DNA from 3 places in the Leclercia sp. G3L genome. Region 3 is predicted to be linked to each of the others. Evidence: predicted binding sites of a transcription regulator. Region 3 holds the regulator's gene; each other region holds the start of a gene.
The links. Region 3 encodes Fur, which represses iron uptake genes when iron is present. Its sites were predicted from a motif close to ATAATAATGAGAACNACTATCAA; they were not measured.
Positions count from the first base shown of each region.

Region 1: a site for Fur is predicted at 3,959-3,981, ahead of fes (enterochelin esterase). Genes of this name have one in related genera too.
Region 2: a site for Fur is predicted at 2,311-2,333, ahead of ftnA (non-heme ferritin). Genes of this name have one in related genera too.

Region 1 is NZ_CP088265.1:4,765,966-4,776,315, forward strand. Features, by position in the region: gene entF (enterobactin non-ribosomal peptide synthetase EntF) at 1-2,476, opposite strand, end outside; gene LRS40_RS24375 (MbtH family NRPS accessory protein) at 2,473-2,685, opposite strand; gene fes (enterochelin esterase) at 2,700-3,902, opposite strand; gene LRS40_RS24385 (TonB-dependent siderophore receptor) at 4,157-6,397, shown strand; gene LRS40_RS24390 (bacteriocin immunity protein) at 6,704-6,943, opposite strand; gene LRS40_RS24395 (S-type pyocin domain-containing protein) at 6,954-8,630, opposite strand; gene LRS40_RS24400 (hypothetical protein) at 8,630-9,124, opposite strand; gene entD (enterobactin synthase subunit EntD) at 9,334-9,978, shown strand; gene LRS40_RS24410 (D-ribose ABC transporter substrate-binding protein) at 10,114-10,350, shown strand, end outside.
Region 2 is NZ_CP088265.1:2,993,069-3,003,418, forward strand. Features, by position in the region: gene tyrP (tyrosine transporter TyrP) at 1-741, opposite strand, end outside; gene LRS40_RS15675 (hypothetical protein) at 991-1,332, shown strand; gene LRS40_RS15680 (YecH family metal-binding protein) at 1,400-1,639, shown strand; gene ftnA (non-heme ferritin) at 1,674-2,171, opposite strand; gene yecR (YecR family lipoprotein) at 2,381-2,719, opposite strand; gene LRS40_RS15695 (RpiB/LacA/LacB family sugar-phosphate isomerase) at 3,014-3,652, shown strand; gene LRS40_RS15700 (MFS transporter) at 3,694-5,115, opposite strand; gene azuC (stress response protein AzuC) at 5,328-5,411, shown strand; gene LRS40_RS15710 (DUF2766 family protein) at 5,507-5,758, shown strand; gene LRS40_RS15715 (anaerobic C4-dicarboxylate transporter) at 5,839-7,182, opposite strand; gene LRS40_RS15720 (non-heme ferritin-like protein) at 7,353-7,841, opposite strand; one part of gene LRS40_RS15725 (IS1 family transposase) at 7,909-8,158, shown strand; one part of gene LRS40_RS15725 (IS1 family transposase) at 8,158-8,606, shown strand; gene LRS40_RS15730 (DJ-1/PfpI family protein) at 9,180-9,737, shown strand; gene araF (arabinose ABC transporter substrate-binding protein AraF) at 10,052-10,350, shown strand, end outside.
Region 3 is NZ_CP088265.1:4,660,137-4,670,486, reverse strand. Features, by position in the region: gene chiP (chitoporin) at 1-875, shown strand, start outside; gene chiQ (ChiQ/YbfN family lipoprotein) at 920-1,252, shown strand; gene fur (ferric iron uptake transcriptional regulator) at 1,409-1,855, opposite strand; gene fldA (flavodoxin FldA) at 2,147-2,677, opposite strand; gene ybfE (LexA regulated protein) at 2,833-3,120, opposite strand; gene ybfF (esterase) at 3,249-4,022, opposite strand; gene seqA (replication initiation negative regulator SeqA) at 4,206-4,748, shown strand; gene pgm (phosphoglucomutase (alpha-D-glucose-1,6-bisphosphate-dependent)) at 4,773-6,413, shown strand; gene kdpE (two-component system response regulator KdpE) at 6,495-7,172, opposite strand; gene kdpD (two-component system sensor histidine kinase KdpD) at 7,169-9,844, opposite strand; gene kdpC (potassium-transporting ATPase subunit KdpC) at 9,845-10,350, opposite strand, start outside.

The DNA of each region.
Region 1 (10,350 bases), 110 kb from region 3:
GCACGTACGGGTCGGCGATAAAGCGGCTGGCGGTCAGATCCGGGCGGCCCAGGTAGCCCTGCGCCAGCTGGATCCCGGTAAGATAAAGATCGCCCGCCACGCCGAACGGCACCGGGCGCATCATCGCATCCAGAATGCGCAGACCGGTATTCCACACCGGGAAGCCGATCGGCACGCTGTTGCCCTCTATCGCCGCCAGTTCCGGGCCAAAGGCCGGATACCAGCTGACGTCCACTGCCGCTTCGGTCGGGCCGTAGAGGTTATACAGCGGCGCATGGGTGAGCTGCTCCCACTCCCGGCACAGCGCGGTCGGCAGGGCTTCGCCGCTGCAGAACACCTGCTTCAGGCTGGCGCAGCAGGCGGCGTTTTCCGGAGTCAGCGAGGCGACAAAGGCTGCCAGCATCGACGGCACAAAGTGGGTGGTGGTGACGGCGTACTTCGCGAAGAAGTCCTGCATCGCCAGCGGATCGCGGTGCGCCTCCGGCTCGGCCATCACCAGCTTCGCCCCGGCAATAAACGGCCACCAGAACTCCCACACCGAGACGTCAAAGCTGCACGGCGTTTTTTGCGCCACCACGTCGGCTACGGTGAGCGGGTAGTGGTTTTGCATCCACAGCAGGCGGTTAACGATGGCGGTCTGGCCGACCATCACCCCTTTCGGCCGTCCTGTTGAACCGGAGGTAAAAATGATATAGGCGGTCTGTTCCGGGGCACTGAGGATGAGCGGTGCGCTGCTCTCCGCAGGCATTAGTGTGTTGTAACTAAACAGAGCCGGATGGTTAAAGCGCGGGCGCTGGTCGTCGGTGGTGATTAACAGCGACGGCTTCGCGTCCTCGATCATCATCTGCAGACGATCGTCAGGATATCCGGTGTCCAGCGGCAGCCACGCGGCCCCCGCTTCGACGATGGCGTGCAGGGCCAGCGTCAGGAACACCGAACGCGGTAACGCCACCGCTACGCTGTCGCCGGGCTTCACGCCCCGGGCACGCAGCTGGTTCGCCAGGGCCACCACCTGCTCGCGCATCTGGCAATAGGTCAGTTCGTGGTGCGCATCAGCCAGCGCCGGGGCGTCCGGGGTTTTCGCCGCCTGCTCCGCCACCAGCGCGCTCAGGGTGGTGAGCGGCAGAGGAACCGCTGTCTGGTTAATCTTTTCCAACTGCTGATATTCGGCGTCAGAAACCGTTTCGGCCTCGCCGCAGCGCAGGTCGATATTGGCGGCAAACTGCGCCAGCAACCCATGCAGGCGATCGACATGGCGCACCAGAGTGGCCTCATCGTAACGCTGCTTGTTGGCGAGGATCTCAATGCTCAGACCGCCCTGCTCGTCCGGGAACAGCGCCATCTCAAGGTCGTTGACCGGGCCGGTGGCGAGGGTATGCGTCACCGCCTGAACGCCATCGATATCCAGCTGGTAGTCAAAGACCTTGACGTTAAACACCGGGCCAAACAGCGCCTCGTCGCTGGCGGCGCGCCCGCTGTCGCGGACGATCTGCTCGGCGTCATACCGCTGATGGCGACGCATCTTTTTCATCTGCCCGGCCAGGCGCTGGGCCAGCTCCGGCAGCGTCTCCTGAGCGTTGATGTTCACCGCCAGCGGCAGCACGTTCAGCACCGGCCCGGTAGCGGTGAGCGCCGCGGAGCCCATCCGGCGCATAAAGATAAACCCGGCGGCATAGTTCATGCGTCCGGTCAGACGGGCGAGCCACAGGGCCACCAGCGCCAGAGCGAGGTCGGTGCGCTGGATCTGGCTGGTACTGGCGAGCTGGCTGAAGGCGTAACGATCGGCGGTCAGCTTCAGGCGCAGAATGTCGGTGGTCGCGGCGCGACCCGGCAGCGGCGCGCTGGAGAGCGATACCGGCGGCGGGAGCTGCTTACGCTGCCCGGCCCAGAAAGCACCGTCGCGGACATACGCCTCGCTGTCGCGGTAGCGCTGATACTCCTCCACCACCTCGGCAAAGGGCGTAAACGGCGACGCCGGCGTGGCGTCGCCGTTAGACCAGGCGCGATAAATGGCGGCGATCTGACGGGTAATAGCGGGGAAGCTGAAACCATCCACCACTAAATGGTGATAGCGCTGATACCAGTACCAGCGGTTGTCCGCCACCTGAATCAGCAGGTGGAAAGCCAGCGGCTGGCCGCTGTCGACGCGCAGGTTCTGGTTAAGATCGGCGTGCATCTGCGCCTGCGCCGCGGCATGCGGATCGGCGTGAGCGCGAAGGTCAATAATCTGCGGCTCCGGCAGGGTAGCACTCTCGTCCACCCACTGCCCGATCTCGCCGTTGTCCTCGGTAAACCGCGTACGCAGGGTGTCGGCCTGCATCATGCCCGCCACCACCGCTTTCGCCAGCAGCGGCGCATCAACCGGGCCGATCAGCTCGACGTAATGGGCCACGCTCCAGGCGTTGGGCAGGTCGGAAAGCTGTTCCGCCATCCAGATCCCCGGCTGGGCGGCCACGAGAGGAAGTTGTGCGCTCATGGGGTCACCTGTGCAAAATGGGCCGGGATCAGGGTTTGCCACTGGGCTGCAAGCCACTGCTGACAGGCTTCCTGCGACTGCGGCTCGCACACCACGCGCCAGCCCTCAGGCAGGGCGCACTGCTGCGGCCACAGGCTGTACTGCTGTTGCGCGTTTTGCACAATGGCGAACAGGCCCTGCGGATCGTCGAAGGGGTTACTGAATTCCATACCAGACTCCATTATTAAATAAGCGGCTGCCAGAGAGTCATCAGCCCCTGCGTCAGCCCTCCCCGCCAGCAAAGTGCATCATGTCCGCCGTCCACCGGACGCCAGTAAACCTGCTGCTGTGTGTGCTGTAGCTCGGCGTACAGCGCCTGGCACGCGCGGTAGATCAGCGGTTCGCGTCGCCCCGCCTCAAGGACAATGCGCAGTCCCTGCGCCGACAGCTGTTGGTTTTTGAGTTGTTCGATAATCACGCCGTCCTGTTTGCCACCGCGATGGGGCCACCAGAAGGATCCCGACTGGCTGAGCACGCAGGCAAAACGCCCGGGCCAGTGCAGTCCGGCATAGAGCGCCGAGAGCCCGCCAAAGCTCTGTCCGGCGACCACCGTACGATCGGCCCGGTCGCTGAACGGGGCCAGCGCCTGCGCCTGCGGGAGTAATTCCTCCTGCACCGCCAGCCAGAAGTCGGGGTTGCAGGGCAGCTCGTGGCTGCGATGGGCGGTATCGATAACGTCGATCAGCACATAAACGGCGGACGGCAGCTGGCCTGCGGCGGTGAGCGCAGAAAGCGCGGGCCAGATCGGCATACTTTCGGCCCAGAACTGGCCGTCGAGCAGCACCGCCAGCGGGCGCTCGTCAGAGGTATCCTCGCCGGTGGTAAAGATCCAGACCCGGCGGGTGTTGCCAAGCCTGGCGCTCTGCCATGAAATACACTGCGGGGGCATATAAGGGGTATCGAGCCGATCCCAGCCCGGCTGAACCGGTGCCTCGGGCATCTCCAGCGCCGAGACCGGATGGCCGCGCCCGCCGCGCCAGTGCTGGCGGTTTAGCGGATCGGCAATAGCGCGCGGCAACAGCTTGCGCCAGCCTTCGCGCAGCGCCATGCGGTCCGGCGGATCGGTGGCAAACACCGCCTCGCTGAAGTCGTCCTCGTGAACAGAGGGGATAAAGCAGTAGCTACCCCGCCAGTTTGGGCTGAACTCGCCCTGCCACTGCCAGACGTCGGTGCCGGCAATGCGCTCCAGCGTCTGCGGACGGGCATTGTGGTGGTGATCGGTCACGCCGGTGATATAGAGCCATACCCGCTTCAGCGGCGAAGTCTGCTCTGTTCCGCCCGGATCGCGCCACCAGAAGGTCACCCGATAGTGATCCCCTTCCCGCACCCCTTCGGGCCCCTGTTTCGACTGCCACCAGGCGTCACTTCCTGTTTCCAGCGTCGTCACCGATATAACCCCATGACCTGTTCTGTTTTTTTGATAAAAGATAAACAATATCGATAATATTATTGATAACTATTTTCATTTGCAATAGCGTATGGGCGCGCTGTGGGAAGCGCGAACATTAAATAACCATGCCATGCGCTGCGTACTGACTCAGGACTGAGGGGTTTTCGCAGACTGCGGGCGATAGCCTCCCGCCGCCTCACCCATTCGGGACGGAGCCATGAGGCATGCGGCATCGAAAAGCAGGACATACAATGAATAACAAGCTTCACTCACTGGCCTTACTGGTCAATCTGGGGATTTACGGTGTGGCACTGCCTGCGATGGCAGCCGATACCGCGGGCAACGAAGACACCATGGTGATCACCGCCGCCGAGCAGAACCTGCAGGCACCGGGCGTATCGACCATCACCGCCGATGAAATTCGTAAAAACCCGGCGGCACGCGATGTGTCAGAGATTATCCGCACCATGCCGGGCGTCAACCTCACCGGTAACTCCACCAGCGGCCAGCGCGGCAACAACCGCCAGATTGATATCCGCGGCATGGGCCCGGAAAACACCCTGATCCTGATTGACGGTAAGCCGGTGACCAGCCGTAACTCAATCCGTCTGGGCTGGCGCGGCGAGCGTGACACCCGCGGCGATACCGGCTGGGTGCCGCCAGAGATGATCGAGCGCATCGAAGTGATCCGTGGCCCCGCCGCTGCGCGTTACGGCAACGGCGCGGCGGGTGGCGTGGTGAACATCATCACCAAAAAGGTCAGCAACGAGTGGCATGGCTCCTGGAACACCTATCTGAATGCCCCTGAGCACGATGAAGAAGGCTCCACCAAACGCACCAACTTTAGCCTCAATGGCCCGCTGGGCGGGGATTTCAGCTTCCGCCTGTACGGCAACCTGGATAAAACCCAGGCCGATGCCTGGGACATCAACCAGGGCCATCAGTCTGAACGTACCGGCGCCTATGCCGATACGCTGCCTGCCGGCCGTGAAGGGGTCGAGAATAAAGACGTCAACGGCGTGCTGCGCTGGGACTTTGCCCCGATGCAGGCCCTGCAGTTCGAAGCGGGTTACAGCCGTCAGAATAACCTCTACGCGGGCGATACCCAGAACACCAACAACGATAACAGCAGCAACGGGCTGGTGAAGAAGAACTACGGCAAAGAGACCAACCGTCTCTATCGCCAGAACTTCGCGGTCACCTGGACCGGCGGCTGGGATAACGGCATCACCACTAACAACTGGGCGCAGTACGAACACACCCGCAACTCCCGTCTGGGGGAAGGGCTGGCGGGCGGCCTGGAAGGGCTGTTTAACAGCAACAAATTTACCGACACCGACCTGTCCGACGTGATGCTGCACAGCGAAATCAACCTGCCGATCGACTTTATCGTCAATCAGAACCTGACGCTGGGTACCGAGTGGGATCAGCAGCGGATGAAGGATATGTCCTCCAATGGTCAGGCCCTGCAGGGCGGTGCTGTTCCGGGAATGAGTGACAGCCGCAGCCCGTACTCCGATGCGGAGATCTTCTCTCTGTTCGCGGAGAACAACATGGAGCTGACCGACAGCACCATGCTGACCCCGGCGCTGCGCTTCGATCATCACTCTATCGTGGGCAACAACTGGAGCCCGTCGCTGAACCTGTCGCAAGGGCTGGGGGATGATTTTACCCTGAAGATGGGGATCGCCCGGGCCTATAAAGCCCCGAGCCTGTACCAGACCAACCCGAACTACCTGCTCTACAGCAAGGGCCAGGGTTGCTACGCGAGTGCAGACGGCGTCGGCTGCTATATGCTGGGTAACGAGGATCTGAAAGCCGAAACCAGCATCAACAAAGAGATTGGCCTGGAGTGGAAACGCGACGGCTGGCTGGCGGGCGTGACCTGGTTCCGTAACGACTACCGCGACAAGATTGAAGCGGGCTATGCCCCGGTGGGTCATACCTCTTCCGGTAAGGTGCAGACCGATATCTACCAGTGGGAAAACGTGCCGAAAGCCGTAGTGGAAGGGCTGGAGGGCACCCTGAACGTGCCGGTCAGCGACACCATCAACTGGACCAACAACATTACCTACATGCTGCAAAGCAAGAACAAGGAGACCGGCGACCGTCTGTCGATCATCCCGGAGTACACGCTGAACTCAACCCTGAGCTGGCAGGTACAGCAGGATGTCTCCCTGCAGTCGACCTTCACCTGGTACGGCAAGCAGCAGCCGAAGAAGTATAACTACAAAGGTCAGCCGGTGAGCGGTTCTGAGAAGGACGAAGTCAGCCCTTACAGCATCGTCGGCCTGAGCGCGACCTGGGACGTAACCAAATACGTCAGCCTGACCGGCGGCGTGGATAACGTCTTCGATAAACGCCAGTGGCGTGCGGGGAATGCCCAGACGACCGGGAATACCACCACCGGGGCCTATATGTATGGCGCAGGGGCGTATACCTATAACGAACCGGGCCGTACCTGGTATATGAGCGTGAATACGCAGTTCTGACAGTTAAAAGCAAAACGGCGACCTGGTCGCCGTTTTTGAGGGTCGTACCGCCCATGTACCATTGGTAGCAAAGCGTCCGCCAATCTGTTCAAGAACGTTAACCCCGGCGGTAACTGTCTCTGCTCTGGTTGCACTGGCTGCGGCTGCAACAGCGGCCTGATACTCTATTTCTTCATGGATGCCGTTAAGCCACTTGTACAGTGCATTGCGCTTCTTCGGTATTCTATTTTGTGTTGCAGATAAAGTGAATTAGCAAACAACAGAAAGGCCGGGATAAAGCCCAGCCTTTCTGTTCACACATGTGATTTACTCACCGCGAAAGCCGGGCTTGCCGTTGGCTTTACGCCATTTCTGCACTTCATCAGCAATCGCTTCTGGGGTTGCTTGTTTACCCGATTCTGGGTAATAGATTAAATCAGAACCTGATGGATGCTCCGATAAATCAATAAACTGTTCTAAAAGTTCGTCCTGATGACTTTCTCCCCCTTCAGCACTAATAATTTCTGCAATTAGCTTTATGAAATCTTTTCTTGATAATTCGCTCATATTTTTCAAACTATGTCCCTCGATGAACATCAATGTGGCGTTTAGGTGTCGTGATGCCCATATTGTCCACGTTATAGACATCACCACCTTGGCTTATTGGCTTGATGTGGTGAATTTCAAAAGAACGCCTTTTCCCAACTGTATCTGCAAATCTTGTTCGCGGCGACAATCCATACTTCATTCGAGCTGAGTTGCTGGGGATAAATTGCTTTGATAGTTCAGAATCTTTACTTACCTCTTCCCAGAATGCTTCCCTAAACCCATCAAAATTGGAGAAGGTACGACCGCGCAGTTTATCGGCTATCTGAGATGGGACAGGCGAGCCGTTGCCCTGATTCGCATCAGCTAACCATGTACCTGTAACCTTCTGACCTTTACCTGTGACTTGCCCCGGATTGTTGCGAATGTAGATATAAATCGGCGGAATATCTGATACGGGAAGGATCAGAATGTAATCCGCGAAATTTTTCTCATCCGGTGCCGGGGTTGTCGTACTGGTGATATGAGTTCCATCGGGTAACGGGTTAATAAGGATTGTTCCTGGCAGCCTCGGCGGGGTCTGATTACCCGTGTTTGTCGGAGTGTTAGCACCAGAATGATCGGGGGTCCAGATGATGGTTACCGGGCTTTCTTCCTCGGTGGTGAAGATGTACGCCTGTCGGGTGCTGTCCCACTGCATTTTACGCACCCGCACCATATCTTTACCCGGTGGGGTGTGCCAGCCATGCGGAACGGGATTTCCGTTGCTGTCATTCTCCCATGTATAGCGTACACGGGTAGGCGCTTCACTCATCTGTGCAAGCCGCATACGGTCGATGAAATCCTGTTCACCGTCGTTCAGCCGTCCGGGCATCATGCCAACTAAAAACCCGGCAACGGATGCACCTGCACCAGCCGTTGCGATTTCAGCCCCGCGTACCGCCCATGTACCATAGGTAGCAAAGCGCCCGCCAATCTGTTCAAGAACGCTAACCCCAGCGGTAGCTGTCTGTGCCCGGGCTGCACTGGCGGCGGCTGCAACAGCGGCCTGATACTCCATTTCCTCATGGTTGCCGTTAAGCCATTTGTACAGGGCACTGCGCTTCTTCGGTTTTGGGATACCCTCCGGAGCTGGTGACTTTTTCTTTGCTGTCTGTGCGTGCTGTGGTGTATCTGAGGCGGTTGCTGCATCATTGACCGGAGCAGCTTTAAATAGCCCCATATCAGCAAAGTTAGTATGAGGCTCCTGCTGCGTCCCTGCATCGTTACAGCCTTCACCACGAAGACAGGATTTAGCAAAAACCCGGTTACGTTCCTGCTCTTCTGCCCGTCGCCTCTCTTCGGCTTCCTGAGCAGCTTTACGTTCTGCAAATAGTTGTACTCGTGCGGCAATCGACGGATCCACTCCCGGCCCTACCCACTGCCCGGCAGGTGCGATAATCCAGTTAGACCCTGAAGGGCAGGCACAGCGCACGACTGAACCATCTACAGCTGCTATTTTTCCCATATTGGTATCGCGTGGTTCTCCCGAAACCACAACACCAGGTTCGCCACATTTGGGGCACCGGGTCGTTTTATCACCGACACGCATGACTCTGCGCCCGTGCTCGGTATCATTGGACATAGAAGCAATACATACAGCGCCAGTGGTCGTTTTATCACCTTCCAGCGCCGTTCCCCGTCCGTAGCAATCTGAACGATTTCCCATTACGCTACCTCATGGGCCGATAAAAAATCCTCCGGTACAGGGTCATCTTCATACTTAACAATAAATCCGCTGTCAGTAGGCGTGCTGACAATTTCATCCCCGTTTTCCAGAAGGCTTCCAACCAGCCCCATTCCTTTACCTGCCACGGTGTGAGACTGACCTGCGCTGGTGGCGATTCTGCTTTTTGTGCCATCAGCGTAGGTAACGGTGCAGCCTTCATACAGTACACTGGCGTACTGACCATTACTGAGCAGGGCTTTTACGCCTTTGTTCGGATTGGGTTCAAATTCATCAGCAATACCACCCTGCCGGGTCAGACTCCCTGCAACAGCAGGTCGATAAATGGCAGCAACAGGACGTTGTTGTAACGCCAGTTGTTGCATGACATTTTTGCGGGCATCTTCGGGCATTTCAGCGATTTGTTCAGGGGTGAATGCTGGTTTTTGCAAGGTAGCCAGAATTTCCGGAGTAAGATCATTGTTGTACTGTTTCATAAGTCCATCTACTTGTTATAAAAATAATCACAGCGGTCATTTTACAAGCAATAACCATATGTTCAACAAGGATTTGACTTAGGGGAAATTCCCATCGGTGACATTCAATAAAGGGTCTTTCATGCTTCCACTACTCTCACCAGAGGGGAGAGGGAACAGTCGGAAAGCGTGTGCTACCATGGCGTTCCTTTTTTAGCGGTGAGAAACAGATGTACACCACTTACTCCACGTTTCTTCTTGCCGGGCAAACAGTTCACTGCATCACCTTCGATCCCACGACGTTCAACGATACGGATCTGCTTTGGCTTCCACATCATCACCAGCTAATCCACGCTGGGCGCAAGCGCAAAGCCGATCACCTGGCCGGACGGATCGCCGCCTTTCATGCCCTGAACCGGCAAACTATTCCCAGCATCGGCCACAGCGGCGAACCGCTGTGGCCTGAGGGCGTAAGCGGCAGTATTTCTCACAGCGGTACGCAGGCTGTGGCGATATGCCGGAAAAATGGCCTTATCGGCATTGATTGTGAAGCGATCATCGACAAGCACGAAGTCCGTGAAATCCAGGACGGCGTAATCGATGCCCGGGAAGCACAACTCCTGGCCGGGAGCGGCATTCCCTTCGATCTGGCCTTCACCCTCACCTTCAGCGCCAAAGAGAGCCTGTTCAAAGCCCTGTTTCCGCAGGTGCAGGCGTGGATGGGCTTCGACAGTGCGCGCGCCACGGCATTGACGGCCAACACCCTGACCTTATCCCTCTCCCGCCCTTTTCCGCCCTTTGCACAAAATCAGGCATTTACCCTGCACTGGAGCCAGATTAATACCCAGGTCATCACCCTGATCTGTGATGCATAACGGCTCAGGATCGTGATCCTTTTCTCCTTTTAAACAAATTAGCTGCCTAAACCGTAGACAGTTTTATCAGGCAGTCTTATCGTTACATTGAATAATAAATCATTATTGAATAAATATTCAATGTGGAGAAAAAGAATGAACACGACCTTTGTAAAATCCGCTTTACTGGCCTCAATGATCGCCGCTTCCGGCTCCCTGTTTGCCGCCGATAACGGACTCATTGCGATAATTACCCCCTCACACGACAACCCGTTCTTCAAGGCTGAAGCCGACGGCGCGGCGGCGAAAGCGAAAGAGCTGGGTTACACCACCCTTGTCGCCTCGCATGACGATGACGTGAACAAACAAAACCAGCTGATTGAGACCGCTATC
Region 2 (10,350 bases), 1.7 Mb from region 3:
CCCCATAAAGGTCGAAGAGTTGATACTGCCGAGGGTGACCAGCTGCCAGAAGATATAGGCCACCAGCGGGATGGCGCTGCCGGTAATAAAAATCCAGCGCAGCTTGCGCACGTTGCCATTCATATAGCTGACGATGCTCGGCACGCTGCCGTGAAAACCGAACGAGGTAAAAATCACCGGGATGGCCGACAACGCCAGCCCTTTCTCCAGCGGCAGGGTCAGTAAGTTGACCTTATGAATATGCGGTGCCAGCAGGGCCAGCATCACGACCAGGAAGAGGATTTTTGCCGAGAACAGGAAGCGGTTGAAGAGATCCACCAGCGAGGTGCCCACGCAGACCACGCCGCCGCCAATCAGGGTAAAGAAGATCACCCCGGTGGCAGGGGTAATATCGGCGTTGAACCAGTCGTTAACGCTGGAGGCGATGAGCTCCCCCGCGCCGCTAATATAGGCCGCGGTCAGAGCATACATCAGGAACATCATGCTGAAGCCGGTGATCCACTGGCCGAAGCGGCCCAGATAGAGGCCGGCCAGCGACCCCAGCCCGGTATCGGCGGGAACGTGCTGATACACTTCGAGCAGCAGCAGGGCGGTGTAACACATCAGCGCCCAAAGTACGCCCAGCAATACCAGCGTGACGCCAAACCCGACGCCCGCGGCCGCCAGCGGCATCGCCAGCATTCCAGCTCCAATCGTCGTTCCGGCGACGATAAAAATACTTCCCAGCGTTCTGTTCTTCACGTTTTCCTCTACGGCCTTGCTGTATCACGACAAAATCTGCGGCGCAGAGTAAGGGAAAAGCGCAGGTTCGTCAAACCGACGTTACAACGACTGTAAAACAATGTTTACGGAAATAACCCGGAGCGACGGCCTGGTCGTATGCCCATGAAAGTGGGGGTATTCGCCTACTTCATAAGGACAATGTTTTCGCCCGATAATCAGGCGTAACGTAAACGTTTCTTATAAATAATCAAAAAAAGTGAGACGGCGATGACCGGCAGTAACCCCTTCAGTGCAAAATGGAGTCGCTCAGGCAATTTATTGTGTCATGGGCACTGGATCATCACCTGGCAGGGGCAGGCGTTAGCCCTGCCGGAGGCGCGGCAGGAAAAGGACATGGGTACCTGGGCGATTTACTCGATTATCGATCCTGAGGATGAAACTTTCGCCCAGGGCTTACAGGAAGATGAGTGGATCATTGAGAACGTCGAGTGGCTGACCGACCTCTTTTTCGACCACGCCATCCCGCTGGAAACCGATAGCTATCGTCAGTTTTATCAGGCGGTGAATAAACAGGACTGGCGCTGTACCAGCTGTGCCGGCTGTATGTAAACCTGCGCCAGCGCAACGCGGGCAGAGGAGGAACGTGTCAGGCTGCGCCTTTCATTCTGGAGGGTTTATGGCATCCATACATGGGCACGACGTGCTGACGATGATGATTGATTCCGGTGAACAGTACACCGAAGCGAGCCTGGTGGCGGCAATTACCGCACGCTTTGGTGAGGCGGCACGTTTTCATACCTGTTCGGCGGCGGAAATGACCGCGACGGAGCTGGTGGCGTTTCTGGCGGCACGCGGGAAATTTATTCCGCTGGATACCGGTTTTTCAACGCACGAAAGTAAAATTTGTCGTCATTAAAAATAACGCGGCGCCGGAAGGCGCCGCAGTAATATTAATTTTGAGCGTCGAGCGTCGACAGCTCTTTATCAATAAAGTATAACCCTTCACCCGATTTACCCGCCAGCGACAGTTTATCGAGCACGGATTTAAACAGCTTTTCTTCTTCATGCTGTTCTGCCACATACCACTGCAGGAAATTAAAGGTGCCATAATCCTGGCTGGTCATGGCCGCATGAACCAGTTCGTTAATTTTCTGGGTGATCAGCTGCTCGTGCTCATAAGTGGCGCGGAACAGTTCGTCCAGCGATGCGTACTCTGCAAAGGGGGATGCCACCGGGTTGATGCGCGGCAGGCTGCCGGTATCGGTAAGATAATCAAAGAGACGCTGCATGTGGCTCATCTCTTCCTGCGCGTGACGGCGCATAAATGCCGCCGCGCCTTCAAAACTGTGATAGCTACACCAGGCGCTCATCTGCTGATAGAGCAGGGATGAGTACAGCTCCAGATTCATTTGCTCATTAAGCTTGTCGATCATTTCAGTTTTAAGCATGGTGTAGCTCCGTTTTATTATTAACTGGTCAACGTGAGCGTCACTATAATTTGTTATTTATTTATTTGCAAAAAGTAAAATAAATATTTAAGCGATCATAATACGAATGGGAATAAAACGCATTGCGGGTAATTTAAATATATTAATGAGAATTATTCTGTTTCGTGTTTAAAATATTATTGCCAGCGGGAGCGCTGGCAATGGCATTATTACCAGGCGGACGTCGTGACGACGAGCGGCGGAGCATAACCATAACACTTATACTGGATGGTCATGGTCTCATTGAGGCACAGCGAGCCGCTGATGAGGCTACAGGTTTTGACCGGCTGACCGTAGGCCATGGCCGTGTTGTACCCCATCGCCTGGCATTCACGGGTCGCGGTGCCGCTGGTGACGTAGTCGTCATAGCGGGCGTTCTGCAACATGGCCTGATCGTAATTGAGCATGACGACACCTGACGTGACGTCGACGCTGCTGACTTCTGCTTGCCGGGTAACGCCACAGCCTGCCAGTAACAGGAGCAGGCCGCCAGTGCATAATCTCTTCATAGAACACTCTGAATGCGTTGAAATAATCTATACTAGCGGCTGATGTGCGCCGCAATGCCAGGATTAAACGCCTGTTCTGCCTCTTCTCTTTGCCACGAGCCCCGGCTCCTTCAATCTTATGCCATCCTTTTATCCATCGGTGGCAAAAACGCCTCTGAGTACAAAATTGTGAGCGCATCTTTGTTTTTTGAAACTATTTTTCACTTAATTTGAAAGTGTGTTTGCTTAGTAGTAAGGTTGAACAGGTAAGCTATTCACAGCGGGATGCCCCGCATCGCATTCAGGAGACGAAGAATGAAAATTGCACTGATGATGGAAAACAGCCAGGCGCCAAAAAACGCCATCATCCTCAAGGAATTGAACGCCGTTGCTGAAGAGAAAGGTTTCCCGGTCTACAACGTTGGGATGAGCGACGAAAACGATCACCACCTGACCTATATTCACCTGGGGATCATGGCGAGCATTCTGCTGAACTCGAAAGCGGTTGATTTCGTGGTAACCGGTTGCGGTACCGGCCAGGGCGCGCTGATGTCCCTGAACATCCATCCGGGCGTGGTGTGCGGCTACTGCATCGATCCGGCGGATGCTTTCCTGTTCGCCCAGATCAACAACGGTAACGCGCTCTCCCTGCCGTTTGCCAAAGGCTTCGGCTGGGGCGCAGAGCTGAACGTCCGCTTCATCTTTGAAAAAGCCTTCACCGGCCGTAATGGCGAAGGTTATCCGCCAGAGCGTAAAGAGCCGCAGGTTCGCAACGCCGGCATTCTGAACCAGGTTAAGGCCGCGGTGGTTAAAGAGAACTATCTCGACACCCTGCGCGCTATCGATCCAGAGCTGGTTAAAACGGCAGTGACCGGTCAGCGTTTCCAGCAGTGCTTCTTTGAGAACTGCCAGGATAAAGAGATCGAAGCTTTTGTCCGCGGCATTATCGGCTAAGTTGCCAACACCAGGAAAAAGCCAGCTTGCGCTGGCTTTTTTTATGCCTGCTTGTTGGATACCGCACTGCCGGCATCTTTCACCAGCCGCAGGGTATCAAACATCCCCAGCAGACAGACCAGCGCAATCGCCACAAATGCCAGCCGGAAACCGATCCCCGGTAGCGCTTCAATCCCCAGCATCTCGCTGCACAGTTCGCCAATACGGATCCCGATAGCGCCGAGGGTGATCCCCAGCCCCACCGCCAGCTGGGTGGCGGTCGAAAACAGGGTGTTGGCATAGCTCATCTGCGGGGAAGGGACGTCGGCAAAGGCGAGGGTGCTGATGGCGGTAAACTGAATGGAACGAAATACGCCGCCCAGATAGAGCACCAGCATGATGACCCACACCGGGGTTTGCGGCGTCAGGAACGCGCAGGCCAGCAGGGCCAGCACGTTCAGCGCCCCGTTGATCAGCAGCAGCTTTTTAAACCCCAGCCCGCGAATCAGCGGGGTGGTCGCCGGTTTGATGGTCAGGTTGCCGACAAACACCGCCAGCACCAGCAGACCGGAGTGGAACGCATCCATGCCGAATCCCACCTGAAACAGCAGCGGCAGCAAAAAGGGTACGGCGCTGATGGAGGCGCGGAACAGCGACCCGCCGTACATCGTCACGCGAAAGGTGGGCACCTGCAGGGCATCCAGGCGGATCATCGGCCATTCAGCGCGCCGGAAATGCCGCAGCGCATAGATCATCGTGACCACCCCGATAGCCAGCAGCGCCAGGGTGATCCCCGTATTGACCTGCTGCGCCCCCATCATCTCCATGGCGCAGACCAGGCTGACCATCGCCACCGAGGTGGCGATAAAGCCCGGTGTGTCGAACGGGCGACGGCTCTCTTCATAGATATCCGGGATAATGCGCAGCGCCAGCACGATGGCAATCAGCCCCAGCGGCACGTTAATAAAGAAAATCCAGCGCCAGTTGGCATAGCTGGTAATAAAGCCGCCCAGCGGCGGGCCGATTATCGGCGCTACCAGCGCGGGCCAGGTGAAGGTGGCGATGGCGGCGATCAGCAGATGTTTTGGCGTGGTGCGCAGCACCGCCAGCCGCCCAACCGGCACCATCAGCGCGCCGCCCATCCCCTGCAGGACGCGCATGGCGACGAACTGATCGACGCTGGTGGCAAGGCCGCACAGCACCGAAGCGAGGGTAAAAATGGCCAGCGCAAGGGTGAAAACTTTACGCGCCCCAAAACGGTCAGCGATCCAGCCGCTGGCGGGAATAAGTACCGCCAGGGTGATGAGATACGCACTGATGCCGATGTTGAGATCCACCGCCTGCACGCCAAAGCTTCTCGCCATATCGGGCAGCGCGGTGGCGATCACCGTGCCGTCGAGAAACTCCATAAAGAACGCGCCCGCGACTAACAGCGCAGCGGGAGAGATCCCGCTGGACGCTTTACCGGAGATGTTTTCGGTCATTTTTCCTCTGCCACTTCAAAATTTTTTTAAAAATTTACAGGAACAAATACGCTGCTAATCACCTGATTTGTTATTGTTTTTAACAGGAACGCTGTTTTATTTTAAATAAACTGCCGTGATGAATATCACAAAATCATTGATTTTTGTGATGAAGGTCATATTATAGGCGCATCAACAATAACACCTGCATAACATTTAGCCGGAGCATAATGATGAAATTGCGCAAAATCCTGAAAAGCATGTTCGAATCCTACTGCAAGACCTTCAAGGACGTACCGCCAGGCGCGATGTTCTGATAAAAAAACCTGCTTCGGCAGGTTTTTTTGTGCCTGCAGGCCGCATCAGGGCAGGCGTTTTGCTACTATGGCGGCCTTTCAAACAGGAGAAGCCTATGTCTCAAAACCTGAGTGCCGATCAGGAACTGATCTCTGACGTTGTTGCATGCCAGCTGGTTATCAAACAAATTCTTGATGTGATTGAAATCATCGCCCCGGCTGAGGTGCGCGAGAAGATGTCCAGCCAGCTCAAAAATATCGATTTCGCCAGCAATCCTGCCTCGGCCGACCCCGTCACGCTGCGCGCGGTTCAGAAAGCCATTGCGCTGATTGAACTGAAGTTCACGCCGCAGGGCGAGTCTCACTAAAATAAACCGACGCTTTGAATTTAGAAATGATTTTGTGAGAATAAAGTGAACGGGCGACCCGCGGTCGCCCGGTATGATGATTACAGGAAGGTCTGCACCAGCAGATAACTCACCGCACAGGCACAGCTCACCCCGATGAGCCCTGGCAGAATAAAGCTGTGGTTGATAATAAACTTGCCGATACGCGTGGTGCCCGAGCGGTCAAAGCCAATGCAGGCGAGGTCGCTGGGGTAGGTCGGCAGAACGAAATAGCCGTACGACGCGGGGAAGAAAGCAATCAGCATCTTCGGGTCAATCCCCAGCATTAACCCCATCGGCGCAACTGCCGTCAGCGCTGCCGCCTGGCTATTGACCAGCTTCGAAACTAGAAACAGCACAATGGCGTAGGTCCAGGGGTGGCTTTTCACCACGCCTTCAAGGGCCATCTTCAGCTCATCCAGATGCGCCTGGAAAAAGGTATCGCTCATCCATGCCACGCCAAAGACCGAGAAAATAGCCACCATCCCGGCCTTAAACACCGCCCCGTTTGAGATCGCCGCTGCATTCACTTTGCAGAGCATCAGCATTACCGCCCCGGCAATCAGCATCATCATCTGGATCACCAGGTTCATCGACAGCGCCGTCAGCTTGCCTTTCACCTCAAAGGCCGGACGCAGCTCGGGCAGGGCGCCCAGCAGCACCACGACGGCAATCCCGGCGAAGAAGATCCAGGTGGACCAGTACGCCTGCTTCGGGAAACGCTGATTCATCAAGGTATCGGTGCTGCCATAGATGAACTTACGCTGCTCAGGATCCTGCAACCGGGCCTGAAATTCCGCGTCGTCGGCCAGATCCTTGCCACGGCGTAGACTCCAGAGCGCGGCAATCGCCACTCCCGCCAGCGAGGCCGGGACCGAAATCGCGAGGATCTCAAGAATGCCAAATGCCTGACCCACGCCGTGCTGCGCGGCAAGAATAGACACCAGCGACACGACGGCAACCGACACCGGAGAGGCGGTAATCGCCATCTGTGAAGCAATGGACGCCACCGCCATCGGACGCTCGGGACGGATCCCTTTTTTCAGCGCGATATCGGCAATAATCGGGAACATGGTATAGACCACATGGCCTGTACCGCACAGAAAGGTCAGCATCCAGGTCGTGAAAGGGGCGAGCAGGGTAATGTGTTGCGGATGCCGCCGCAGCAGCCGTTCGGCAAACTGCATCATTACATTCAGCCCCCCGGCGGTCTGAAGCGTGGCCGCACAGCCAATGACCGCAAGGATCGTCAGCATGACATCCACCGGGGGCTTACCGGGCTGGAGCCCAAAGACAAAGCTGAGAATAAAAAGGCCAATGCCGCTTATCAGCCCCAGCCCCATTCCTCCAAACCGGGTGCCTATTAACAGGCACAGAATAATGACAATAAATTCAACGCTAATCATACGTATCCCTCGTCTGTGAAAATAAAATTTTCGCAAATCATTACACGGAGAAGGGGTATTCGGTGGGAGCCAGATCGGATTTGTTAAAGGTTAATAAAAGCAAGGGGTTGGTTGCGTTTTTGTAACAAAATTACCCGGCACAGGCCGGGTAATGAACGTGAAGTGCAGAATCAGTGGTGCTGGCAGTTGACGACGTTAAGCAGGTGGCGATCGGTCTGTTCCATACCCATGCCGGTGCGACGTGCCTGACGAACTTCATCAAGGACAGTTTTCAGTAACAACCCATCCTGCTGCTGTTCCTTTTCAATATCATGCAGGAAGTTGAGCGTGGAGATATCCTGCATCTTCCGCGCTTCATCCGTTAATTGAGTCAGGGTCAGACAGCGTTGCTCATACTCTTCCAGCGTGCGCTGGAAAACGGCTTCCAGACCATTACAGTCTTCGTCCGTCATATCCACGGGCTTCAGAACCGGCATGGCGCCTGAGGCTTTCAGAAAATCAAAAACGCGCATCATCTGCGTGACGTTGCTCTGCGCCTGGGTGCGCAGGAAGGTCGCGGAACCGGTAAGCTGATGTTCTGAACACCACTCGCTGAGGTGCAAAGAGAGATTTGACGCGTGAAACTCCAGGTTCATCTGCGTATTGAGCTTGGTAATCATATCCGAGACAGCGGTAATGCTGCCAACTTACTGATTTAGTGTATGATGGTGATTTTAAGGTGCTTGCGTGGCTTCCATTTCCATCAGATGTCCTTCCTGCTCCGCTACTGAAGGCGTGGTGCGTAACGGCAAAAGCACTGCCGGACATCAGCGCTATCTCTGCTCTCATTGCCGTAAAACATGGCAACTACAGTTCACTTACACCGCCTCTCAGCCCGGTACGCACCAGAAAATCATTGATATGGCCATGAATGGCGTCGGATGTCGCGCCAGTGCCCGCATTATGGGCGTTGGCCTCAACACGATTTTACGTCACTTAAAAAACTCAGGCCGCAGTCGGTAACCTCGCGCATACAACCGGGCAGTGATGTGATTGTCTGCGCTGAAATGGACGAACAGTGGGGCTACGTCGGTGCTAAATCACGTCAGCGCTGGCTGTTTTACGCGTATGACAGGATACGGAGGACGGTTGTGGCGCACGTCTTCGGTGAACGCACTCTGGCCACACTGGAGCGTCTTCTGAGCCTGCTGTCGGCCTTTGAGGTCGTGGTATGGATGACGGATGGCTGGCCGCTGTACGAATCACGCCTGAAGGGAAAGCTGCACGTTATCAGCAAGCGTTACACTCAGCGCATTGAGCGACATAACCTGAATCTGAGACAACATCTGGCAAGGCTGGGACGGAAGTCACTGTCGTTCTCAAAATCGGTGGAGCTGCATGACAAGGTCATCGGGCATTATCTGAACATAAAACACTATCAGTAAGTTGGAGTCATTACCCGAGACAGCCATATCCATTCCCTTTTCTTCGTTTATGTAACCTAAAAAATAATCATCATTAACGATAGTTCACTACAGAATAAAAGCATTCTGTTTTCCCTGTATGTGATCCCATATTCATTTCAGGCATCGGGTAAAAATCATCATAACAGCGGTTGGTTTATAAGAAAATCCTTATAAATATATTCTTACTAAACCTTACTTCCCATCGGCAATTTAAAACAGTGAAAGGTTTAGTGAGGAATAACGGGAATATGGTGATTCATAAGCTAATGATATTTAAGCTTATGTATAAATATAAGGCAGGTTGACCGATAACGCCGTTTAATGTTTTATTCGGTAGCACTAGAATATGCGCTTAGCAAGTAAATTAATAATTATTCCCGTAAGACGGGATAGAGATAATTCTTGCTATTAATCTTTTTTTACACCTGACGAAAATTGAGCAGGATCATTTTTGCAATAAATAGCGTGTTATGTGATCCAGCAGGAAGTTTGCCGCCCCGCACTCTGTGAAAATGAAACGTTGTTTTATGTTTTTATCTAACGGAGTTCACTATGGCAAACGTTGCGGTGCTGCTGGCACCCGGATTTGAAGAGGCGGAAGCGATCATCACCATTGATATCCTGCGCCGTCTCAACATTGAGGTAGAAACCCTGGCCTGCGCCGAATCGCGCGCGGTGGTGAGCTACCATAATATCCCGATGGTCGCGGACAGCACCCTGAGTGAGAAAATCGACTGTTACTACGACGCCGTTGTTTTACCGGGCGGGCCGCAGGGCAGTGTGAACCTCGCTGCCAGCGCCGGGGTGCTGCGTTTTATTGCCGCCCATGACGAAGCGGGCAGGATTATCGCGCCCATCTGTTCCGCGGCCGCGCGTGTGCTGGGCGGGAACGGTTTATTAAAAGGCCGTCGCTATGTCTGTTCAGGCGATCTCTGGCAGGCCGTGCAGGACGGCGTGTATGTTGATGCCCCGGTGGTGGAAGACGGCAACCTCATCAGCGGCAAAGGTCTGGGCCATGCCTTCGACTTCGCGCTGACCCTCTCTGCCCGCCTGTTAGGCGACGAAGCGCCGGTGCGCGACCACGCCGACCACATCTACTATCCCTGGTAAGATCTCCGGGCGCGCGTGCGCCCGTCTAACAAGGATATCTTAGCTGATCTTATGGACTAATCTGCTTTATCCCTTTCTATTTGTCTGACAAATACCACCGTATTTATGTCATTTTTCGCTGAATGTATGTACGCAATTACTGTAATTCTGCGGTGTGATGGCGCTCTCTTATGGATGATTAATTTCCCGCTAAAACTATCTCAAGCAAATGCGCTTTAAACACGGTTGGCGCTAATGCCTTGTTTTAAGTCCGATTAAACAGAATTGAGATGTTGTTTCCCCTACATATTAGAACGCTAAAGCTGGAGTTAACCATGCACAAATTTACTAAAGCGCTGGCGGCCATCGGTCTGGCTGCCGTTATGTCACAATCCGCTATGGCGGAGAACTTAAAGCTCGGTTTCCTGGTGAAGCAGCCGGAAGAGCCATGGTTCCAGACGGAGTGGAAATTCGCTGACAAAGCCGGGAAAGATTTGGGCTTTGAAGTGATTAAAATTGCCGTGCCGGACGGTGAAAAAACGCTGAACGCCATCGATAGCCTGGCGGCCAGCGGCGCGAAAGGGTTTGTCATTTGTACTCCGGATCCGAAACTGGGCTCCGCCATCGTGGCGAA
Region 3 (10,350 bases):
ACTTTGACTACGGCGATAGCGGTGCGTTGAGTTTCTCTTACATGTGGACCAACGAGTATAAAGCGCCGTGGCACCTCGAGATGGACAAGTTCTATCAGAATGACAGAAAAACCCGCGTCGACTATCTCCACTCCTTCGGCGCGAAGTACGATTTCAAAAATAACCTGATTCTGGAAGCCGCATTTGGCCAGGCTGAAGGCTTCATCGATCAGTACTTTGCCAAAGCCAGCTACAAGCTTGATATCGTGGGCGGCCCGCTCTCTACCACCTATCAGTTCTACGGCACGCGTGATAAAGCCGACAGCGGCACCGTAAACGATATTTACGACGGTACGGCCTGGCTGCAGGCGCTAACGTTGGGCTACAAGGTCGGTCAGGTCGATTTACGTCTGGAAGGAACTTACGTCAAGGCTGAAGGCCAGCAGGGCTACTTCCTGCAGCGTATGACCCCAACCTACGCGTCATCCAACGGTCGTCTGGACGTATGGTGGGATAACCGCTCCGACTTTAACGCCAACGGCGAAAAGGCGGTCTTCTTCGGGGCCATGTATGACCTGAGTAACTTGAACCTGGCGGGCTGGAGCGTCGGCGCGTCTTATGTCTACGCCTGGGATGCGAAACCGGCAGACTGGTTAATCAACAGCGCCGGTCAGCGTGAAGATATCGCCTCCAACAAGATCAAGGAATCTGCCTACAACCTGGATGCGATCTACACCCTGCAGGATGGGCGCGCAAAAGGGACCATGTTCAAACTGCACTTCACGCAGTATGACAACCACTCCGATATTCCAAGCTACGGCGGCGGCTACGGCAACATCTTCCAGGATGAGCGTGACGTGAAGTTCATGGTTATCGCCCCGTTCACCATCTTCTGATGACAATCCGGGCGGGGGCGCTCCCCGCCTGACTGGAGACCTCTATGCTGAAAAAAATCGTACTGGTCGCGGTGCTGGCATCAGGACTGGCCGCCTGCGCACAACCACAGACCCAGAAAGAAGATACCCGTCTGAAAGAGGCCTACAGCGCGTGCATCAATACCGCTGAAGGTTCGCCAGAAAAGATCGAAGCCTGTCAAAGCGTGCTGGACGTGCTGCGCCAGGAGAAGGCGCACGAACAGTTTGCGGCCCAGGAAACCGTCCGGGTGGCGGATTACCAGGCCTGTATCCAGGCGCGTAAAACGGGTAACAATCAGGACGTGACCAAAAACTGCGATAAAATCTGGCAGGAAATCCGCAGTAATAACGCGAAGTAATCAGCTGTTTGCCATGCCCGGTGGCGCTATGCTTACCGGGCCTACGGGTAATTTCACCCTTGTAGGCCCGTGTAAGCGCAGCGCCACCGGGCTTTTTTACAGGATGGCAGGCAAAAAAAAGCCAACCGTCAGGTTGGCTCAGAGTCTATGCAGAGATTACTTCGCGTCGTGCGCGTGGTCATCTTCGCGGCAGTCGCCTTCGGCACAGTGGCCATACAGGTACAGACTGTGGTTGGTCAGACGAATGCCATGACGTGCGGCAATTTCGCGCTGACGTAATTCGATGGAGTCATCGCTGAATTCGATCACTTTGCCGCAGTCGAGGCAAATCAGGTGATCGTGGTGGTGCTGCTGCGTCAGTTCAAATACGGATTTACCGCCTTCGAAATTATGACGCGTAACGATGCCTGCATCGTCGAACTGGTTCAGTACACGGTAAACGGTAGCCAGACCAATTTCTTCGCCCATGTCGATCAGACGCTTGTATAAGTCTTCCGCACTGACATGATGGTTATCCGGACCCTGAAGTACTTCCAGGATTTTTAACCGTGGAAGCGTGACTTTCAGTCCGGCCTTCTTTAATGCGGTGTTGTTGTCAGTCATGCGGAATCTGTCCTGTTGCTAAACGATTCACTTCTAAAGAAGAAGTGACAGAAAATGCACCTGGGATAATGCGTCTCATTATAGAACTGCCATGACGTAATGAAAACTGCAAGTCTCAAGTAAAGTATGCTTATAAAAACGTGGTACCGCCAACAAAGTTGTTACAAGGTTCCCCGTTTACTCCTGGATCATTGTACAGGTATGGCAGCGAAAGTTAAAAATTTGTAGCAATTATTTTGATTGGAATTACCTATCGATGCGGCGCAACTTTAGCGTTGCGCCGCGACATCATCAGGCGTTGAGGATGGCGTCGAGGTGCAGCTCTTCGCGGATCTGTTTAACCCATTTGTCCACGCGTTCAGCGGTCAGTTCTGGCTGGCGATCTTCGTCGATGGCGAGACCGACAAAGTTGTTGTCGTCGGCCAGACCTTTAGAAGCTTCGAAGTGGTAACCGGCGGTTGGCCAGTGACCGACAATCACCGCGCCGCGTGGCTCAATGATGTCGCGAATGGTGCCGAGGGCGTCGCAGAAGTACTCTGCGTAATCTTCCTGATCGCCGCAGCCGAACAGGGCAACCAGCTTGCCGTTGAAGTCGATCTCTTCCAGAGACGGGAAGAAGTCGTCCCAGTCACACTGCGCTTCACCGTAATACCAGGTCGGGATGCCCAGCAGCAGAATATCGTAACCTTCGATATCTTCTTTGCTGCTTTTCGCAATGTCATGCACATCGGCAACGTCTTTACCTAACTGTTTTTGAATGTTTTTTGCGATGTTTTCGGTGTTACCCGTGTCGCTGCCGAAAAAAATGCCGATGATTGCCATGAGTAAAATAACCTCTTGATACTTAATGGTATGGTGGCGCAATTTAGCCACGGATAAGGGCAATCATAGCAGAACAGAGAAGCCTGCGGAAACTGCTATCACGCAGGACTGCACTCTGTGCTACATGAAAGCAACAAGAAGGGGGGTTTTCTGACTTACGCTTTGCCGTGCCATTCCCCGAGCTGCGAAATCAGCATCTCTTCGATAAGCTCACTGCGGCTGATCTCACGAGCATTCGCCAGCTCATTCAGCGCATCGACGGCTTCAGCATTCAGTTTCAGCTCGACGCGTTTAAGCCCACGACTTTTATCGCGTTTAAGCTGATTGCGCTTATTAATGCGCAGCTGTTCATCACGCGAAAGCGGATTGGTTTTCGGTCGTCCCGGGCGACGCTCATTCGCGAACAGATCTATTGTCGTGCGGTCCGTGTGTTCTTTGGCCATGATTCTGAGACTTCGGGGGAAACAAGACACCCTGCTAATGCCCGGGCGATAAGCGCGCCATCATACATCACCGAAAACGGCACGCCAACGACTGGAGGCCTGCCGGCGACCAGTCGCTCTCTTTTTAATCAATTATTGATGTCAGCGAGGTAACGGCGGATAGCGCGCAGCACCGCGTCAGGTTTTTCAGCATGAACCCAGTGTCCGGCTCCGGCAATGACATGCGCTTTGGCCTGAGGGAATTGCGCCAGCAGCGCATCGCGGTACGCTTCGGTGACATACGGGGAATTGCCGCCAGTGATGAACAGGGTAGAGTGCGGCCACGCCGGGACCGCCTGCCAGCCGACGATCTGGTCATACTGATCCCACAGTACGGGCACGTTGAAGCGCCACTCGCCGTCAACGAAGGATTTCAGCAGGAACTGCACCACGCCTTCTTCATCCAGATGTTCACGCATCAGCGCCGCGGCCTGCTGGCGGGTGCTGACGCCGGCGTCCGTGACGGCGTTAATGGCGGCGAAGATCTCATCGTGGCGACGGACGTCATAATCCACAGGCGCGACGTCGATCGCTACCAGGCCGGCAATTCGCTCTGGCGCAATTGCCGTCAGCGCCATCACCGCTTTGCCGCCCATTGAGTGACCAATCAGGATCGCCTTTTCAATCTTGTGTTCATCCAGCGTATCCAGCAGATCCTGAGCCATATCGGCGTAGGTCATCTGCGGCGAGCGCGGCGACAGACCGTGGTTGCGCATATCCACCTGCAGCAGCGCGTGGTCGGTCACCAGATCCCGTGCCAGCACGCCAAGGTTATCCAGGCTGCCAAACAGGCCATGCACCAGGACGATGGGAGAATTATTGTGCGGCGATTGTGCAGATTGCGCTCGGGTATTCAATTTCATGGCAAAGTTCTTTTTTTACGTATGTCAGGTTAGGGTATCATGTTGACCATTCTGCCGCCCGGCTGCAAGGAAACAGTTAAATCTGACTTTTGCCGCCATTCTGGCTTGACGCTATCCGCTGTTGGGTTTTGACCTTATACTCCCAACGACTTGTATTCAGATAAGATATCGCACTGGATTAAGATGAAAACAATCGAAGTTGATGACGAGCTTTATCAGTATATCGCCAGCCAGACGCGGCACATTGGTGAGAGCGCGTCCGACATTTTACGGCGCATGCTGAAAATTGCCGCCGCCTCGCAGTCTGCCGCTCCGGCCATCAAAGAGACGCGCCAGCCAGCTGCTGTCGCGCAGGAAAAGCCGCTGTCGCCGGTAAAAGACAAAGTGCGTGCGATGCGCGAATTGCTGCTTTCTGACGAATACGCTGAGCAGAAGAAAGCAGTTAACCGCTTTATGCTGGTGCTGACTACACTCTATTCACTGGATAACAACGCGTTCGCCGACGCGACTGAGTCACTTCATGGTCGCACCCGCGTCTATTTCGCGGCTGATGAGCAAACGCTGTTACAGAATGGCAATCAAACTAAGCCCAAGCACCTGCCTGGTACACCGTACTGGGTGATCACCAATACCAATACCGGACGCAAGCGCAGCATGATCGAACATATCATGCAATCCATGCAGTTCCCGGCGGAATTGACTGATAAGGTTTGCGGCACTATCTAACCCTTGCATCAGAAGGACCAGGCAATGGCAAATCACAATCGTGCGGGTCAACCTGCACAACAGAGCGATTTGATTAACGTCGCCCAGCTTACCGCGCAGTACTACGTGCTGAAGCCGGAAGTGGGTAACGCAGAACACGCAGTGAAGTTTGGTACATCCGGGCACCGCGGCAGTGCGGTACGCCACAGCTTTAACGAGCCGCATATTCTGGCCATTGCTCAGGCCATCGCGGAAGAGCGCGCCAAAAATGGCATCACCGGTCCGTGCTACGTGGGTAAAGATACCCACGCCCTGTCAGAGCCTGCCTTTATTTCCGTACTGGAAGTGCTGGCGGCCAACGGCGTGGACGTCGTGATTCAGGAAAACAATGGCTATACGCCGACCCCTGCGGTCTCTAACGCCATTCTGGTGCATAACCAGAAAGGCGGCGCGCAGGCGGATGGTATTGTGATCACGCCATCCCACAACCCGCCGGAAGATGGCGGCATCAAATACAATCCACCGAACGGCGGCCCGGCTGATACCAACGTCACCAAAGTGGTGGAAGATCGTGCCAACGCCCTGCTGGCCGACGGCCTGAATGGCGTGAAGCGCATTTCCCTGGACGAGGCGATGGCCTCCGGCCACGTGAAAGAGCAGGATCTGGTGCAGCCGTTCGTTGAAGGGCTGGCGGATATCGTCGACATGGCGGCGATCCAGAAAGCCGGTCTGAAGCTGGGCGTTGACCCGCTCGGCGGTTCCGGTATCGAATACTGGAAACGTATTGCCGAGCACTACAAGCTGGATCTGACCATCGTTAACGATCACGTCGATCAGACCTTCCGCTTTATGCACCTCGATAAAGACGGCGCGATCCGTATGGACTGCTCCTCCGAGTGTGCGATGGCCGGCCTGCTGGCGCTGCGCGACAAGTTTGACCTCGCCTTCGCCAACGACCCGGATTACGACCGTCACGGCATCGTCACCCCGGCTGGCCTGATGAACCCGAACCACTATCTGGCGGTAGCGATCAACTACCTGTTCCAGCACCGTCCACAGTGGGGCGCAGAGGTTGCCGTGGGTAAAACCCTGGTCTCCTCCGCCATGATCGACCGCGTGGTTAACGACCTGGGCCGCAAGCTGGTGGAAGTGCCTGTTGGCTTCAAGTGGTTTGTTGACGGTCTGTTCGACGGCAGCTTTGGCTTTGGCGGCGAAGAGAGCGCGGGGGCTTCCTTCCTGCGCTTCAACGGTACGCCGTGGTCAACCGACAAAGACGGCATCATCATGTGCCTGCTGGCGGCGGAAATCACTGCCGTCACCGGTAAGAACCCGCAGGAGCACTACAACGAGCTGGCAGCCCGTTTCGGGGCCCCGAGCTACAATCGTCTGCAGGCTTCTGCCACTTCTGCCCAGAAAGCGGCGCTGTCTAAGCTGTCGCCAGAGATGGTCAGCGCCAGCACCCTGGCGGGCGATCCGATCACTGCACGTCTGACGGCAGCACCGGGTAACGGTGCGTCGATCGGCGGCCTGAAGGTGATGACCGAGAACGGCTGGTTCGCAGCGCGTCCATCCGGCACCGAAGATGCGTACAAAATCTACTGTGAAAGCTTCCTCGGCGACGAACACCGTCAGCTGATCGAGAAAGAAGCGGTGGAGATTGTGAGTGAAGTGCTGAAAAACGCATAATCATTAAAAACGGCAACCTGGTTGCCGTTTTGTTGTATTCGTAGGCCCGGTAAGCGCTAGCGCCACCGGGCTTTTTTGTGCTCAAAGCATAAATCGATACCCGATCCCGGTTTCAGTTAACAGATGGCGCGGGCGCGCGGGATCTGCCTCGAGCTTCTGCCGCAGGTGTCCCATATAAATCCGCAGATAGTGACTGTGCTCCACCGCATTCGGTCCCCAGACCTGGCTTAACAGCTGGCGCTGGGTGAGCACCTTGCCGTGATTGTTGAGCAGGACCGCCAGCAGGCGGAACTCGATAGGGGTCAGGTGAATTTCCGTCTCACCCCGCTGAATGCGCCGCGAGGCCAGATCGACGCGAATGTCAGAGAAGCTATACACCGGGTCGGCAGGGGAGGTTGTTGCGTGGCGGCGCAGGGCAACGCGCAGACGCGCCTGCAGTTCGCCAATGCCAAACGGCTTGCTGAGATAGTCGTCGGCACCGGCATCGAGCGCGGCAATTTTGTCGGTCTCCTCCAGACGCGCCGAGAGCACAATGATAGGCATCTGGCTCCACTGGCGCACTTCCCGGATAAAGTCGAGGCCGTCGCCGTCCGGAAGACCTAAATCGAGGATCACCAGATCCGGCTTGCGGGTCGCGGCTTCAATCAGGCCCCGCTGTAGCGTTCCGGCATCGTGTACGCGCAGGCCTTCACCTTCCAGCGCGACGCGCAGAAAACGGCTGATGGCGAGTTCATCTTCAACAATCAGAACGTTAATCACAAATCCTCTGGAAATTCATTCAGTTCGGGCGGCGTATCGCGCGGCAGTGTAACACAAAAACCGGCTCCCCCTTCGGGACGGTTATGGGCGGTGATGGTGCCACCGTGCACCTCAACAATCGCCTGGCAGATGGCGAGCCCCAGCCCGACGCCGGGAATGGCAGACTCTTTGTTACCGCGGGCGAACTTATCAAAGATAGCCTGTTCCTGCCCCGCCGGAATGCCGGGGCCGGTATCCCACACCTCCAGCTGGAGCTGGTCGGGGTTGACGCTGGCGTCAATACCAATTTGCGCTCGGCTCCCCGCGTATTTGCCGGCGTTCTCCAGCAGGTTAATCAGCACCCGCTCGAACAGTGGGCCATCCACGTGGATCAGCGCCAGCGGATCTGACATATCGAGCGCGATATGCCGCCCACCAAGCCCTGGCTCCAGCGTTTTCAGGGCGCTACCGATCACCTCTTCCAGGGTCAGCCACTCTTTTTTCAGGTTAAAGCCGCCGGACTGGATCCGCGCCATATCCAGCAGATTATTCACCAGCCTGGTGGTGTTCAGCACGTGCTGGCGGATCTCGCTGGCCTGTGGCGCGTGGCGGGAACCCTCTGCCGCCAGGTCGAGGGTCAGGATCTCCGACTGGCCGAACAGCACCGTCAGCGGCGTGCGCAGATCGTGGGAGAGGGCCGCCAGCAGCGAGTTGCGAATGCTCTCCCGCTCGCTGGCTAACCGTGCCTGCTCTTCGCTGGCGGTCAGCGCCAGTCGCTCGAGGGCGCTGGCGACCAGCAGAGTAAAGGTCTCCAGCAGGCGCTGCTGCTCGGGGATCATCAGCTGACGCAGATTGGACGGCTCGACAATCGCCACCCCCTGATTCTGCAGCGGCAGAATAAGCCAGGGCACGCCGGGCAGGGTATCGGTGCCTGCCCCGGCGGGCTGGCCCTTGTCAAAGCTCCAGCGGGCAATAGCTTCATCCCAGGGCGTCATTCCCGAGGCCGGAGTCAGCGGGCGGAGCTTGCCCTCCCGATCCGGAAGGAGGATCAGGCTGCGGGCGTGAAAGGTGGAGTGGATGAACTGCTGGCTGGTCTGCGCGATATCCTGTGGCGTGCGGCCCACCGCCAGCGCCTTCGACATCTCATACAGATGGCGGGTGCGCTGCTCGCGATAGCGGGCGATCCGCGCCTGATAGCGCACGCCCGCCGTCAGGTTACCGATCAGCAAGCCCACCGCCAGCATCACCGCAAAGGTGAGGACGTACTGTACGTCCGATACCGCCAGGGTGCCGCGCGGGGCGATGAAAAAGAGATCGAAGCTGACCACGTTGATTACCGTCGCCAGTACCGAAGGCCAGCGGCCATAAAACAGCGCCACAATCACCACCCCAAGCAGGTAGATCATCACCAGGTTGGCGGCATCAAAATCGGGTAGCCACTGACTGGCAATAAAGGTGATCAGGGCGCAAAGCAGCACCGCCACCAGACAGCCGCGCAGCTGGATCCGCCATTTGTCGCTGAACGTCCGGTTATCCGGCGTTCTGGCGGGCAGGGCCGCGGGTTTGTCGTCGAGGGCGACGATCAGCAGGTCGAGATCGGGGGCACGCTGCGCCAGCCTGTCGGCAAAGGTGTCCCGGTTGAACCATCGGCGATGAGAACGTCTGCCGATGACAATCTTGCCGAGATTGTGCTCCCGGGCGTAGCGCAGGATGGCTTTGTCTTCCGCCTGTTCGGCCAGGGTGGCGGTTTCGGCTCCCAGCTCCTGGGCCAGACGCAGGGCGCTGAGAATGGCGCGGCGCTGGTTCTCCGGCAGACGGTGCAGCTGCGGGGTCTCGACGTAAACGGCGTGCCAGACGCTGCCGAACTTCGCTGCCAGCCGCGCGGCGGTACGCACCAGCTTCTCGTTGCCGCTGCCGTGGCCGATGCAGAGCAGGATGGCGTCGCGGGTATGCCACACCTTCTCCTCACCCTGCCGGTCGCGCCAGGCCCGCATCTGATCGTCCACCCGGTCGGCGGTGCGGCGCAGGGCCAACTCACGCAGGGCGATCAAATTGCCTTTGCGGAAGAAGTGTTCGATTGCCCGCTCGGCCTGTCCGGCAATGTAAACCTTGCCTTCATGCAGGCGCTGGCGCAGATCGTCCGGGGGCAAATCCACCAGTACCACTTCGTCTGCCGCGTCGAAGAACGGATCCGGGACAGTCTCCCGCACCTGAATGCCGGTGACGCCGCTGACCACGTCATTAAGACTTTCCAGATGCTGCACGTTAACGGTGGTAAAGACATCGATGCCCGCCTCCAGCAGCTCTTCGACGTCCTGCCAGCGTTTAGGGTGGCGTGAGCCTGAGGCGTTGCTGTGCGCCAGCTCGTCCATCAGGATCAGCGCCGGACGGCGAGCGAGGGCGGCATCGAGATCGAACTCCGTCACCAGACGCCCGCGATGATGAATGCGCCGGGGCGGCTGGGTCGCCAGGCCGGCCAGCAGGGCGGCGGTCTCCTGGCGACCGTGGGTCTCCGCCACGCCGATCAGAATATCGAGCCCCTGGGCGCGCAGACGCTGCGCTTCACTGAGCATGGCGAAAGTCTTGCCGACCCCCGCACAGGCGCCGAAGAAGATTTTCAGTTTGCCGCGATGGGGGGCGGCAGCCTGCTCCAGCAGTTTGTCCGGGTCCGGGCGCTGAGGCTCGTCGATCATTTAGTTTTTCCTTAGTGCGTCCAGCGCCAGATTTAATTCAACGATGTTAACCACCGCGCCGCCCATCGCGCTGAACAGCGGTTTTTGCGTATGTTCCGCCATCAGCTGGCTAAGCTGCACGGGCGTGAGCTGACGCGCCTGCGCCACGCGCGGGATCTGCCAGGCGACGGCCTGCGGCGTCAGGCTGTAGTCCAGCCCGCTGGCCGAAGCGGTCACCAGCTCAACCGGCACCGCCTGGCTGGCATTCGGGTTGGCGACGCGTAATGCGGCCACGCGGGCGCGAACAACGTTATCCAGCTCAGGGTTGCTGCCCGCCAGGTTGCTGCCCCCCGACGCCAGCGGATTATACGGGCTTTCCGCCGTGGCGGAAGGACGGCCGTGAAAGTAACCTGCTGCGGTAAAGTCTTGTCCAATCAGGCGTGAACCGCGGATCTTCCCCTGCTGGTGGATAAGCGATCCGTTAGCCTGGTCGGCAAACCACCACTGGCCCAGCGCGGTAGTTACCA